DNA from 4 places in the Endozoicomonas gorgoniicola genome. Region 4 is predicted to be linked to each of the others. Evidence: predicted binding sites of a transcription regulator. Region 4 holds the regulator's gene; each other region holds the start of a gene.
What was found. The regulator PhoB, encoded in region 4, activates phosphate uptake and scavenging genes when phosphate is short. The targets are predictions, from matches to a motif close to TGTCATANNNNTGTCANA.
Positions count from the first base shown of each region.

Region 1: the regulator PhoB is predicted to act here: its motif matches at 1,327-1,344, upstream of NX722_RS20300 (ABC transporter permease subunit).
Region 2: the regulator PhoB is predicted to act here: its motif matches at 1,573-1,590, upstream of NX722_RS04685 (Na/Pi symporter).
Region 3: the regulator PhoB is predicted to act here: its motif matches at 1,326-1,343, upstream of NX722_RS21370 (PhoX family protein).

Region 1 is NZ_JAPFCC010000001.1:4,493,874-4,497,039, forward strand. It holds gene NX722_RS20295 (Na+/H+ antiporter family protein) at 1-878, opposite strand, end outside; gene NX722_RS20300 (ABC transporter permease subunit) at 1,388-3,166, shown strand, end outside.
Region 2 is NZ_JAPFCC010000001.1:1,017,622-1,020,787, reverse strand. It holds gene NX722_RS04690 (hypothetical protein) at 39-248, opposite strand; gene NX722_RS04685 (Na/Pi symporter) at 331-1,485, opposite strand; gene NX722_RS04680 (RDD family protein) at 1,973-2,461, shown strand; gene NX722_RS04675 (hypothetical protein) at 2,632-2,811, shown strand; gene lptG (LPS export ABC transporter permease LptG) at 2,925-3,166, opposite strand, start outside.
Region 3 is NZ_JAPFCC010000001.1:4,766,632-4,769,797, forward strand. It holds gene NX722_RS21360 (YybS family protein) at 1-747, shown strand, start outside; gene rplI (50S ribosomal protein L9) at 764-1,210, shown strand; gene NX722_RS21370 (PhoX family protein) at 1,428-3,166, shown strand, end outside.
Region 4 is NZ_JAPFCC010000001.1:5,213,446-5,216,611, forward strand. It holds gene phoR (phosphate regulon sensor histidine kinase PhoR) at 1-1,216, opposite strand, end outside; gene phoB (phosphate regulon transcriptional regulator PhoB) at 1,250-1,939, opposite strand; gene ubiA (4-hydroxybenzoate octaprenyltransferase) at 2,076-2,984, opposite strand; gene NX722_RS23365 (chorismate--pyruvate lyase family protein) at 3,051-3,166, opposite strand, start outside.

The sequences.
Region 1 (3,166 bases), 720 kb from region 4:
ATCATACGCAGACCCTGGGCAAACACGTCATCCGCTTCGCGCCAGCACACGACCCGACCCAGAATCATAATGATGAAACCGGTAGCGGCACCCAGAGCCATGGAGCCTGTACTGAGTTGAATACCCAGTGCTGAAGCAACGGCCAGTACGACAGAAACGACACTTGCTGTGTTCAGGGTCACTTCTTCGTTCTGGGCCAGCTGGCTTTTTTCAACGTGGTAGGAGCGAGGTTTGCGATAGGTGACAAATAGCGCAAACAGCAGGCCCAGGAACATACCACTCACTGGTATCATCATGGCAGAAGGCATCAGGCTCAGGTCGATATCCAGACCGTTTTTCTGCAGATTGCCACCCAGAATCTGCATCAGGTAGATATTACCGAAGCCAACAGGTACGAGCATGTAAGTGGCTGTCAAACCAAACGTCAGGAGGCAGGCAATCTGACGACGGTCGATGTTCATGGCACTAAAGGCAGACAGCAACGGTGGAATCAGTACTGGAATAAAGGCAATGTGGACAGGCACAAGGTTCTGAGAGGAAAATGCCATCAGAAGAACCATGACAAACACGCCATACTTCAGTGAATTTCTGCCATTTGTCCTGGCATTACTTTTCACTTTTTTGATAATCTTGCCTGCCATCCACTCAGGCACGCCAGAGCGTGAAATGGCAACGGCAAAAGCACCCAGCATGGCGTAGCTCAGGGCAATGCCTGCACCGCCGCCAAGACCTTCAGAAAAAGCGGCTATGGTTTCGTGGATATCCAGTCCACCGGACAGACCACCCGTGAGGGCTCCCAGAAACAGTGCCAATACAACGTTTACGCGCATTAAACTCAGCGCAAGCATCACTGTAACGGCCAGAATTACTGCGTTCATTGAATTTCCTGATTGTTATTTCCAGCTAACTGAATGTTTGTTTATATTATTTATTGCAGTCAGCTTTTACTTAACCACTATCCAATATGGACTAATTTTGTGGCGTTGAATGTTTTAGCCGTATCAAAACAGAAAAGATCAGACTAAAGAATGTTATAACGAAAGGGTTCCCGGAGGGAATCAATGGTGAGAGTGATGATGTCGGTGGGAGTGCAGGGAGGTAAGATATTCCTGATAATATTGCCCACTTTGTGAGCTTAATTGTTGTATTAGCATGGCTTTTATTAACATGAAAGGACTCGATTAATGTACTGCGCCCTTAGCGCGAGTTACTTAAAATACTGATTTTTCCAATTCGGTGCAAACGTAATATTTGCACCGATTAAAGTTTGGGCGAATTCAGAATGTTTTGACAACTGGCAACACGATAGTTCACTTTTTTTCCTGTTGTAACATTTTTGTCACATGTTCGTTTTATCTTACGCTCATTAATTCGTGCGACCAGAGCCATGTACCAAAAAACGATAGAAAGCAGCCCTGGTGTCGATTTCAACACCCCGGCCCTGAGAAGAAAGCGCTCTTTGCGCTTTTTAAAAGACAATATCGCCCGGTGGGCTGTTGCTGTAGGTGGGCTTGGGGTTATTGCCGCCATAACCCTTATATTTTTCTACCTTGTGTACGAAGTAGCGCCACTATTCAGGGGAGCGTCGGTTATCCCGCAAAGCACATGGACCCAGAGTATTGATCAGGACAACCCTCCGCTCTATCTGAGCATGGAAGAACAGGGTGAGATAGCCCTGAGCATCAACCGTACTGGTGAGCTTGATTTTCGCTCAGCCCGAACTGGCGACAATAATTCGCGCTTTTATCTGCCTCTGCCTGCCGGTACAGAAGTAACAACCCTGGCCAGTGACCCTGCGAATTCCAGCCTGATGGCGGCTGGATTAAGCAATGGTCAGGCAATAGTTTTCAAGATTGGGCATAAAATCAGCTGGCCTGATGACCAGCGGGTTATTACGCCTGTTGTTGAGTACCCATACGGCAAACAGCTTCTGACGCTATCAGACAATAGCCTCAGTGACATTACCCTGGCTGATAACGACAGGCAGTTGTTTATCGCTGCGGTCAGCAGTGACAGGATGGTTTCAACAGCGTTCAGCAAGGAAGAAAACTTTCTGACAGAAGAAGTGACTCTGGAACAACAGGCCGTCACGCTGCCAGCCATTCCCGGCACCCCTGAGCAGTTAAAAATCGATCCAGACCAGCGCTGGCTGTTTGTAAGAATGGCTGGCGATGAAATGGCAATTATCAACGTTGCGAACCTGAGTCAGCTGTATCTGCATTCGATTACTGACCTGACAGTTGGGGATGCCAGTATCACTGAAATTGAGTTTCTTCTGGGCGGGGTTTCGCTCCTTGCAGGCGATGATAGTGGTTTAATCAGTCAGTGGTTTATGGTTCGTGATGACCAGAATGAATGGTCTTTGCAGCGGGTTCGTGACTTCAAACTGCTGGACAGCCCGATTACCTCGATAAAACCTGAACATCGTCGTAAAGGCTTTCTGGCGGCTGATGAAGAAGGCAATGTTGGTGTATTTTATACGACTTCCGGCCGGTCTCTTATAAAACAACAGTTGTCCGATGGTTCCATTAACCAAATGGCCATTTCGCCAAGAAGCAACTACCTGCTGGTGGATGGGCAGGAAGGCGTTGAATTCTTCAGGGTTGAGAATGAACACCCTGAAGTATCGTTTTCTGCTTTATGGCAAAAGGTCTGGTATGAAGGCTATGAACAACCTGAATACATCTGGCAATCCTCAGCTTCAAACAACGACTTTGAGCCGAAGCTCAGTCTGACCCCCCTCTCTTTCGGTACCCTGAAAGCAGCCTTTTATGCCATGTTGCTGGCCACACCTCTGGCGATTGCGGGTGCCATTTATACCGCTTACTTTATGGCTCCGGGTATGCGCCGAAAGGTGAAGCCTATGATCGAACTGATGGAGGCGTTGCCTACCGTTATCCTTGGTTTTCTGGCGGGTTTGTGGCTGGCACCACTGATTGAGAATAATTTGCCGGGTATTTTTGCCCTGCTGCTGTTTGTGCCGGTGGGTATTCTTCTGTTTGCTTTTATCTGGGATTCATTACCGGGCAGAATCCGTCATACCATTCCGGAAGGCTGGCAGGCTGCTTTGTTGATACCTGTCGTCCTGTTCAGTGGCGCTGTTGCCTTCTCAATGAATGGCGTGCTGGAAGTCACTTTCTTTGATGGCGATATGCGTACCTGGCTG
Region 2 (3,166 bases), 4.2 Mb from region 4:
GTATGCTCAGGGCTGTTTCCGCTCAGGGCTGTTTCCGCTCAGGGCTGTTTACCAAAAAGCTTCATCAGGTTTTTAAACAGTGATGGTTTCTCCATCAATTGATCCAGCTCTTCTTCAATCACCTGATGCTGCTGACCTTCTCTCAGAGCCCGTAACTCTTTCTTCAGGCGTACCAGGTGCGCTTCTGTCGCCTTGATTTCCTGCTTCAGCTTTTTTCTCTGCTTTTTGTACTGTTTCAGATCACTCATGGGGTATTCCCAACGTCTTGTGACGTTTTTAGACAACGCAGGCAGGAAACCCTGCCTGCTTAATAAGATGGAAAATCGTCAATTAGCTAGTCAGCAGAATCAACAAGCCTGGAACGATAAAGAAAACACCAAATACATAACCAAAGACCACGGATTTACGACGGCTGGCGATTTGTGCAAAGCGACGGGCAGCGTGATAAGGGATACCACGGAGCGTTGGCACACCATAAATCAGACATACACCGGCAACATTAAACAACAGATGAACCAGCGCAATTTGCAGACCCGCCTCTGCCATAGAACCACTCAGGGAAAACGCAGCCAGCAGGGCAGTAATGCAGGTTCCAATGTTTGCGCCCAGGGTGAACGGATAGATATCCTTCAACCGGAACACACCACTACCCACCAGAGGAATCACCAGACTGGTGGTGGTTGAAGAAGACTGAACCAGGAAAGTAATCAGACCGCCGGAAGCAATACTGCCAGCAGAACCACTACCAATGGCTTTATGCATCAGGTCTTTGGCACGCCCCACCATCTGCTGCTTGAGAATTTTACCCAGCAGGCTAATGGACATAAACGTCAGCGCCAGACCAATCAGGGCCAGTACAACGCCGCCGGTCATGCCCGGCAGAGCACTTTCAGTAACAGAGGCAATAGATTTGGTTACCGGTTTAATCAATGGCTTGATAAAGTCGAAGCCACCCAGGTTCGTGCCGGTACTACCGTAGAATATGCTCGCCAGCCAGGCTGAAGATTTCTGCAGAAAACCGGTAGCCAGTTCCAGCGGCAGGAAGATGAAAACAGCAAACAGGTTAAAGAAACCGTGTGCTGTGGCCGCTGAGAAGGAGCGACGGAACTCATTCCGCTTGCCCATACTGCCCAGACTCACCAGAGTCGAGGTCACGGTGGTACCAATATTGATACCCATAATCATCGGTATAGCGGTGCTGACCGGCAGGCCGGCAGCCACCAGACCCACGGTAATAGAGGTCACGGTGCTGGAAGACTGCACCATAGCGGTTGCCATGGTCCCAACAATCAGTCCCATAAACGGATTGGTTGCAAATTCAAACAGTGCAGCCGCACCGTCTGCGCCACCGGCAGCCCACTTGAAGCCATCGCCAATCAGGCCCACAGCCACAAGCAGGGTGTATACCAGCAGCAGTACCGCCACCCAGGGCAGGAAAGAAGTCGTTACAGCTTTGTTCTCGACATAAGCAGTCGTTGCTTGCATAGAAATCCCGGATTTCCCACGTTAACGTCTCCCGTCAGGATCGACCTGAGTTGGCCCTGAGGGTACTTTCACATTGCAGAGGTCAGGTTTGACGATTTAATTACAATGTAATCAGTTTAAAAACCGTACTTTAGGGATATAAGAAATTGCTGCAAGTGTGGAATTTTACATATTGATGTAGCGATATCCTTATGCTTATAAACGTCAGTACCTGTTTACCAACCCGTTCCGCCCCGGATAAATTCGGCTCAGCCTTGGTATCCTCTGATTCTGTTGTCATCAACCTCTTGTCTGAGGCAGGTAGAAAAAGCGGAGCGCCGCCTTTTTTCTGCCGTCAAATCGTTTTTTAAACCGAGAATTGATTTGAATATCTGTTCAAAACCCTCAACCTGATTCACAATGCAACTGGCGACTATGAGTGACTGACATAAATGGCTGACTATAAATGGCTGACTATAAATAGTGCGTGTTGAATACAGGAGTACGCATGCAAAAACAAAAGATCACCATGAAGCCTGCCCCGCTGTGGCGAAGGCTGGCAGCGATGTTATATGACACTTTTCTGGTCATATCACTGTGTTTTCTGGTTGGTTTTCTCAACCTTGGCATCCTGATGAAAATCTATGGCGCAGACCAGCTTAAACAGATGACCGACAACGGCGAATCACTGGACAGCCCTGCCTTCTATGCAGCCCTGTTTGTGACTGTTTTCAGCTTTTTCGGTTATTTCTGGACCCGTAAAGGCCAGACATTAGGCATGCAGGCCTGGCGTTTGCACATCCTTAATGAAAACGGCAATAAACTATCCGCAAAGCAGGCGCTTGTGCGTTTTATTGTGGCCATACCGTCAGTGCTGGCAGGGTGTATTGGTGTGATCTGGGTACTCTGGGACAAGAATAAAAAAAGCTGGCAGGATTATGCTTCGCGATCAGGTACATACTATGTCCCTGTTCAGAAAGAGAAAACGACCCTGTGAAACATCGAATCAGCGTTTTATTACTAATAATTACAAAACAAAAAGATAAAAGCCGAAATACATATTAGTATTCCTACTTATATAGATTACAATCAACGAAGCGCATGACCGTTTAGCGCTGAAACAATGACCAGGCATTCAGTGAATGCCTCAACTTTCAGGAACAGGCCATGATCACTTCGCTGCAAAAAGCCATTCGTTCAGTCAGAGCCACCCTGGCGGCAATGCTGTTTCCCATTCCACAGGATATGCAAAAAGCCTTACAACCTGTACCCATTCCCGTTGAACAAACCCGAAACAGACAACCATCTGGAAAACAACACCGTCATCAAAGGGGTTATCATTTCTGAGCCAGTGCAAGGTCAGCGTGTCTGTGCAGGAAAATAAAACTGAACGAGCTGCGGTTATATCGAGCTATGCCTGCTGACAGCGGTATCTGGAGATACCGCCGGGTTCAGTTCTGTCAGGCTGCTTTCCTGAGAAGCAAGGCACCGATCAGAATACAGATACTGATTGGAAACAGTACTGACAGGATGGGCGGAAAACCAAATACCAGGCTTGAAGGTCCCAGCAGACTTTGAACAATCATGAAAACGACTCCGGTCACCACTCCGGAAAAAATTCTTAACCCCATACTCACAGAACGCAGTGGGCCAAAGACAAACGATATTCCCACCAGTACCAGGGAAAAGATTGACAAGGGCT
Region 3 (3,166 bases), 450 kb from region 4:
CATGGTCTGAAACTGCTGATGTGGGCTCTGCTTCCGGCAATAGGCTGGGCAGCGGCTGGTCAGTTCAACGTGATAACAGGTCTGCTGGCGACTACGCTACTGGCCTGTACATTACGCCAGACGGTTTCCTGGCCGAAGACTCTCCTGGCGCTGGTTCCGATTGGGGGAGCAATGGCTCTTTCACTGTTCCAGCTGGCACCGCAGCAAATCGCTCTGCTCACCGAGGCAGTGATGGGTCTTCTTATGAAGATTCTGCCGGGGCAGGGTGCAGAGAGCACGGTCGACATAGGAACTCAGCTGAAACCGTTAGTTGAGTACGGCGTGGTAGGTATGCTTGCCTGGTTTACCCTGGCCAGCAGTGTGTTGTCGCTGGTTCTGGCGCGAGCCTGGCAGTCGACGTTATACAACCCGGGCGGATTCGGTGAAGAATTCCGCCGGGTGATACTACCACCTGTTGCCAGCATTGCATTGCTGGCCCTGACTCTGGGTGGATCAGCCCTGTCACCTGTGCTGACAGCGTTGATTCCAATAGCTTCGCTGCCACTGTTTATTGCAGGTATTGCCCTCGTACACGGGCTGGTAAACCTGAAACAGCTGGGAAGCTTCTGGCTGGTAGGCATGTATGTGTTGCTGATTTTAGTCACGCAACTGGCATACCCGGTTATTGTTTTGACCGCTTGTTTTGATAGCGTGTTTGATTTCCGTCGAAGGGCGGCAAACCGAAGCGCACAGAACGGGCCAAAATAAAGGTAAGAGGTTAGCGATGGACGTTATCCTGCTTGAGAAAATCGCCAATCTGGGCGACCTGGGCGACAAGGTAACCGTTAAGTCTGGTTACGGTCGTAACTTCCTGATTCCATTCAGCAAGGCTGTTCCAGCAACTAAAGACAACGTAGCTGCTTTCAAAGCTCGTCGTACTGAACTGGAAAAAGCAGCTTCCGAGAAGCTGGCTGGTGCTGAGAAGCGCGCTGCTGAAATGGCAGAAATCGAACTGACCCTGACTGCTAAAGCAGGCGACGAAGGTAAACTGTTCGGTTCTATCGGTCCTCGCGACCTGGCTGAAGCCATCACCTCTGCTGGTGTTGCTGTTGCCAAGAGCGAAATCCGTATGCCAGAAGGTCCTATTCGCGCAACTGGCGAATACGACGTGGCTATCCAGCTGCACACTGACGTTGCTGCTGCTATCAAGGTATTCATTGAGGCTGAGTAATTTCAGAGTCAATAATACTTGATGAAAAATGCCCGCAGGTTTCTGCGGGCATTTTTTTTGCTTGTAGAGAAAAAGATGCACATGAAATATTTCTTTCATGTGTTAGTCACCCATCTGACACATAGCTGTCGTTTAATAATTCCCGTCACGATAACTCTGAAGCAGACAATAACAACGTAGATTTCTCTACTTATAGAAATAACAAAGGTGGGAAACCATGAGCAAAGAGATTTCTGATCCAACGATTTATAACACCAGCCAAAATAAACCAATGTCGTCTGTATTGGATGCCGAGCTGAGCCGGCGTGGTATTTTACAGGGCGGATTCGGCCTTGCGGCGATGGGTTTTTTATCAGGTATGGGACTCGCTGGCTGTAAACTGAATTCTTCTGATGACGATGATGTGACACCCCCGGCTGAATTAAAGCTGGGCTTTGATTCTATCCCCGGTGCCAAACTGGACGCAGTGGCTGTAGCTGCCGGATACAGCGCACAGGTTCTGGCTCCCTGGGGAACACCACTAAACAGTCAGGCTAACCCGTGGAAAAACGACGGAAGCAATACGTCACAGGATCAGCTGAATGCGGTGGGAATGCATCACGATGGCATGCACTTTTTTCCTCTGAACGGCAGCGATACGGAAGGTCTGTTGTGTATTAACCATGAGTACATTGACCAGAGTGCGTTGCATCCGAATGGTGCTACCGAGGTCGCTGGTAAGCGTTCGACAGAAGAAGTTCGTAAGGAAATCAATGCCCATGGTATTTCTGTGGTGCATATCAGGCTGGTCGATGGGGTCTGGGATGTAGTGACCGACAGCTCTTATAATCGTCGTATCACTTCTGCGACCGAAATGGATGTGACAGGCCCTATTGCAGGCAGTGGTTTGCTGGTTACTAAATACACGACAGGTCGCGGCGTTGAAAATATTGCCAGGGGTACCAACAACAACTGCGGTAATGGTTATACGCCCTGGGGCACCTACCTGACCTGTGAAGAGAACTGGCCTTATGTTTTTGTGAATAAAGGCACACAGGACACCGGTCAGGCAAGAATGGGTATTCCGACATCCGCTACCCGTTATGGCTGGGAAACCGCAGATAATGGTTTATACGACGAGTTTGCCCGGTTTGATGTCACGCCTTCAGGAGCCAATGCCACGGAAGACTTCCGCAACGAAGCCAATGGGCATGGTTATATTGTCGAAATCGATCCTTATAACCCTGCCTCCCGCCCGGTTAAACGCACAGCCCTGGGGCGCTTCCGTCATGAGGATGTCACTTTTGGCAAGCTGGAAAAAGGCAAACCTGTGGTTTTTTACACAGGGCATGATGGGCGCTTTGAGTATATCTACAAATATGTGTCGACTAAGTTGTGGGATCCTGCGGATGCCAGCCGGACTGACCGACTTCGTGTTGGGTCAGAATATATGGATGATGGCATTCTGTTCGTTGCCCGGTTTAATGAAGAGGGTAAAGGTTCCTGGATTCCTTTGCTGGAGAGTACGGTAACGACATCGGGGCAGACCCTGAAAGAAGTGGTAGGTTCGCAGGCGGAGATTATTCTGAATTGTCCATGGGCAGGTGATGCAGTTGGAGCAACGCCAATGGATCGCCCGGAGTGGACTGCGGTAGACCCCGCTACCGGCCTGGTTTATGTGACACTGACCAATAACACCAATCGCACAGACGCTAATACCCCTAACCCAAGAACAAACAATAAATTTGGTCATATCATTCGCTGGCAGGAAGGTGCTGTGGCGACGGAGTTTACCTGGGATTTCTTTGTCTTTGGCTCGCCAGCCAGTGGTGACAGTGTCACCAATCGGTCTGGTTTGACGGCTCGTAATGAATTTGCCAGCCCGGATGGTCTGGCCTTCGATAGTCGCGGCATTCTCTGGGTTCAGACCGATAATGGTGCTGAAGAGGTGGCGGAAAACACCAACGACCAGATGTT
Region 4 (3,166 bases):
GCAGCATAATGTGTTTTACAATGGCCAGCCCCAGGCCGGTTCCGCCGGTTGCATGACTACGACTCTTATCGACCCGGTAAAAACGCTCGGTTAATCGGGGAATATGGATAGGATCAATACCAATACCGTTATCTTCCACCATTAAATGGCCACGATCTTCATCCTGCCACCAGCGTACATGAATCTTGCCACCTGCCGGGGTATAGCGAACCGCATTGAACACCAGGTTCGAGAACGCACTGCGCAGCTCGTGGGCGCACCCCCCCAGCTCGGCATCTTCCGGGCATTCCAGATAAATCTTATGCTGACTTTCCCCACTTAATGCCTTGCCATCTTCAACAATGGCGTGCAGCATCGGTCGCAGGCTGACAGCGCTGTTCTCATCAATTTCAGCGGCTTCCAGTTTGGACAGCGTTAACAGATCCTGCACCAACCCCTGCATACGCAGTGACTGTTCCTGCATACGGTTCATGGCCTTGCTCCATATTGGTGGAAGATCATGATCGTGTACACCGTCAATCAACGTTTCCAGATAGCCTGAGATCACCGTTAGTGGCGTTCTGAGTTCATGGGAAACGTTTGCCACAAAGTCCTTACGCATGATTTCCAGCTGCATAAGGCGAGTGACATCGCGGACAATGATCATGCGGTTGCCACGACCATACACAGTAACATTGACTTCAATCTGGTACTCATCATTGAGTGGTGAGGGAATCAACAGTGGTTTTTGATAACGCCCCTGCTCAAAATAATCCACAAAACGTGGATCACGCAGCAAATTCGTGATGGGTTGTCCCTTGTCGTCGGGCGTCTTGAAGCCTAACAACTCTTCCGCAGCAAGGTTCCACCATTCAAGGTTGTTATGGCGGTCCACCATAATGACTGCATCTTTTAATGCGGTAGTGGAAGACTGGATTCGGTCTATAACCGTAGAAAGGCGACGGCGGGCGCGTCCATGGTGTTTCTGAAGGCGATAGATTCCGTCGAATATCTCACCCCATAAGCCTTTGCTTTCAGGCGGTTCTTCGTTGCGGTCTTTGGCTGCATGGAGCCAGTCCAGCAACCGGAACAGTTCTTTAACACTCCAGAGGCAATAAGTCATCAGTACGATGGAGAGCCCAAGAAAGGCATTGCCCAGAAGCCAGCCAAGGCAGAAGCCGACACCGGAAAGTAACAGCATTCGGCTCAGGACGTAAGATTTGGTAATACTGGTCATTCCGGCTCTATTTTCGAATTTTAATAAACTGTCTTAAACCTTTACCGAGAATCGGTAACCCGTACCGCGAACCGTCTGAACAAAGCCTTCATAGTCTGACCCCAGCGCCTTGCGCAGCCGACGAATATGTACGTCGACGGTTCGTTCTTCCACGTACACATTGCCTCCCCAGACCTGGTCCAGCAACTGCCCGCGCGTGTAAGCCCGTTCCTGGTGCGTCAGAAAGAACTGCAATAAACGGTATTCCGTGGGACCCATTTCTGCCGGGTTGCCGTTGATGCTGACGCGATGGCTTACAGGGTCAAGCTCAAGGCCTTTAATAATAATCGGGCTCTGGGCGTCCTGCCCACCGGCACGGCGCAGTACCGCTTTCAGGCGTGCTGCCAGCTCCCGTGGCGAGAAGGGTTTGACGATGTAATCGTCTGCACCCGTTTCCAGCCCCTGAATCTTATGGTCTTCCTCGCCTTTTGCGGTCAGCATGACAATGGGTATCTCAGAAGTCAGCTCATTGCGTTTTAAACGACGCGCAAATTCAATGCCGGAGATATCGGGCAACATCCAGTCCAGCAAAATAAGGTCTGGCTTGTGATCGATAACCTGAGCGTGTGCCTGTTTGGCGTCAGCCGCCTCCAGACAGTTATAACCCGCCATTTCCAGAGCGACTGAGACCATCTCCCTGATGGGTTCTTCGTCGTCGACGATGAGAATTGTTCTTCCTGACATGCCTGTTCACCTTTCCTGTCTCATCTGTTACAGAACCTGGCAGCCTGTTTTGCCAGATAAAATCCCATTTGCGCCATTACACAGTTCAAATGTTACAAACAGATGACACCTCTATCTTATGGAAACTAAAAAAGGCTTAAACATAACCAAAAGCAATGCCCAAGAAAATGACGGCTCCTACCCAATGGTTACTAAGAAACGCTTTAAAGCAGTCCATTCTTTCCCGATTTCGCGTCCGTAGCTGCTGATGAACAAACATCCCTGCTGCAACTACCAGAGAACAATAAAAACTCAGGCCAAGACCTGCCTGAATACCGACCATTACTAATGTACCAAGAGCCAGGCATTGAAGGATGCCGATAATGATGTTGTCCAGATCACCAAACAAAATAGCGGTCGACTTAATACCAATTTTCACATCATCATCACGATCCACCATGGCGTACTGAGTATCGTAACCTACTGTCCAGAACACGTTGCCAAGAAACAATAACCAACCAATCTGGCTTATCGTTCCACTTTCCGCTGCGTAGGCCATGGGGATAGCCCAGCCAAAAGCGGCTCCCAGAACCACCTGGGGCAAATGAGTAAAACGTTTGGCAAATGGATAAACAGCCGCAAGTGCAAGCCCACCCAGAGAGAGCATGATCGTCAAAAGGTTCGTAAGAAGAACCAAAACAAAAGACAGGGCGACCAGGAGCGAGAAAAAGAGCAGAGCCTCTTTTTCATTGATTTTTCCCGTTACCAGAGGGCGGTTGCAGGTTCTTTTTACACTGCCGTCATAGTGGCGGTCAGCATAATCGTTGATGACACAGCCGGCACTGCGCATCAGAACCACTCCGGCAATAAAAATTAACAGGTTTTTCAGGCTTGGCAGACCTTCTGCTGCCATCCACAATGCCCAAAGGGTGGGCCATAACAAGAGGTAGATGCCAATAGGGCGATCCAGCCGACACAGCTGGACAAAATCCTTTATGCGGGGGTAGCGGGCAGAAAAAGATTGAAGGTTGGAAAAGTCCCCCGCCAGTTTTTTAAGGTACGTCATGATGATTGTCATTTTTGCAACTGGCTTGGGTTTCAGTCTAACAGGTTAGACTTTCTATAAGTACTCTTACATAAGCTCTGGATTATATTCCGGTAAAAAAACTTCACAAACCGAAATGGCTTTACCATTCAGGTAAAACTGTGAGCGCCTTCCCCAGGCACTTTCTTCATAGTAGGGTCGAT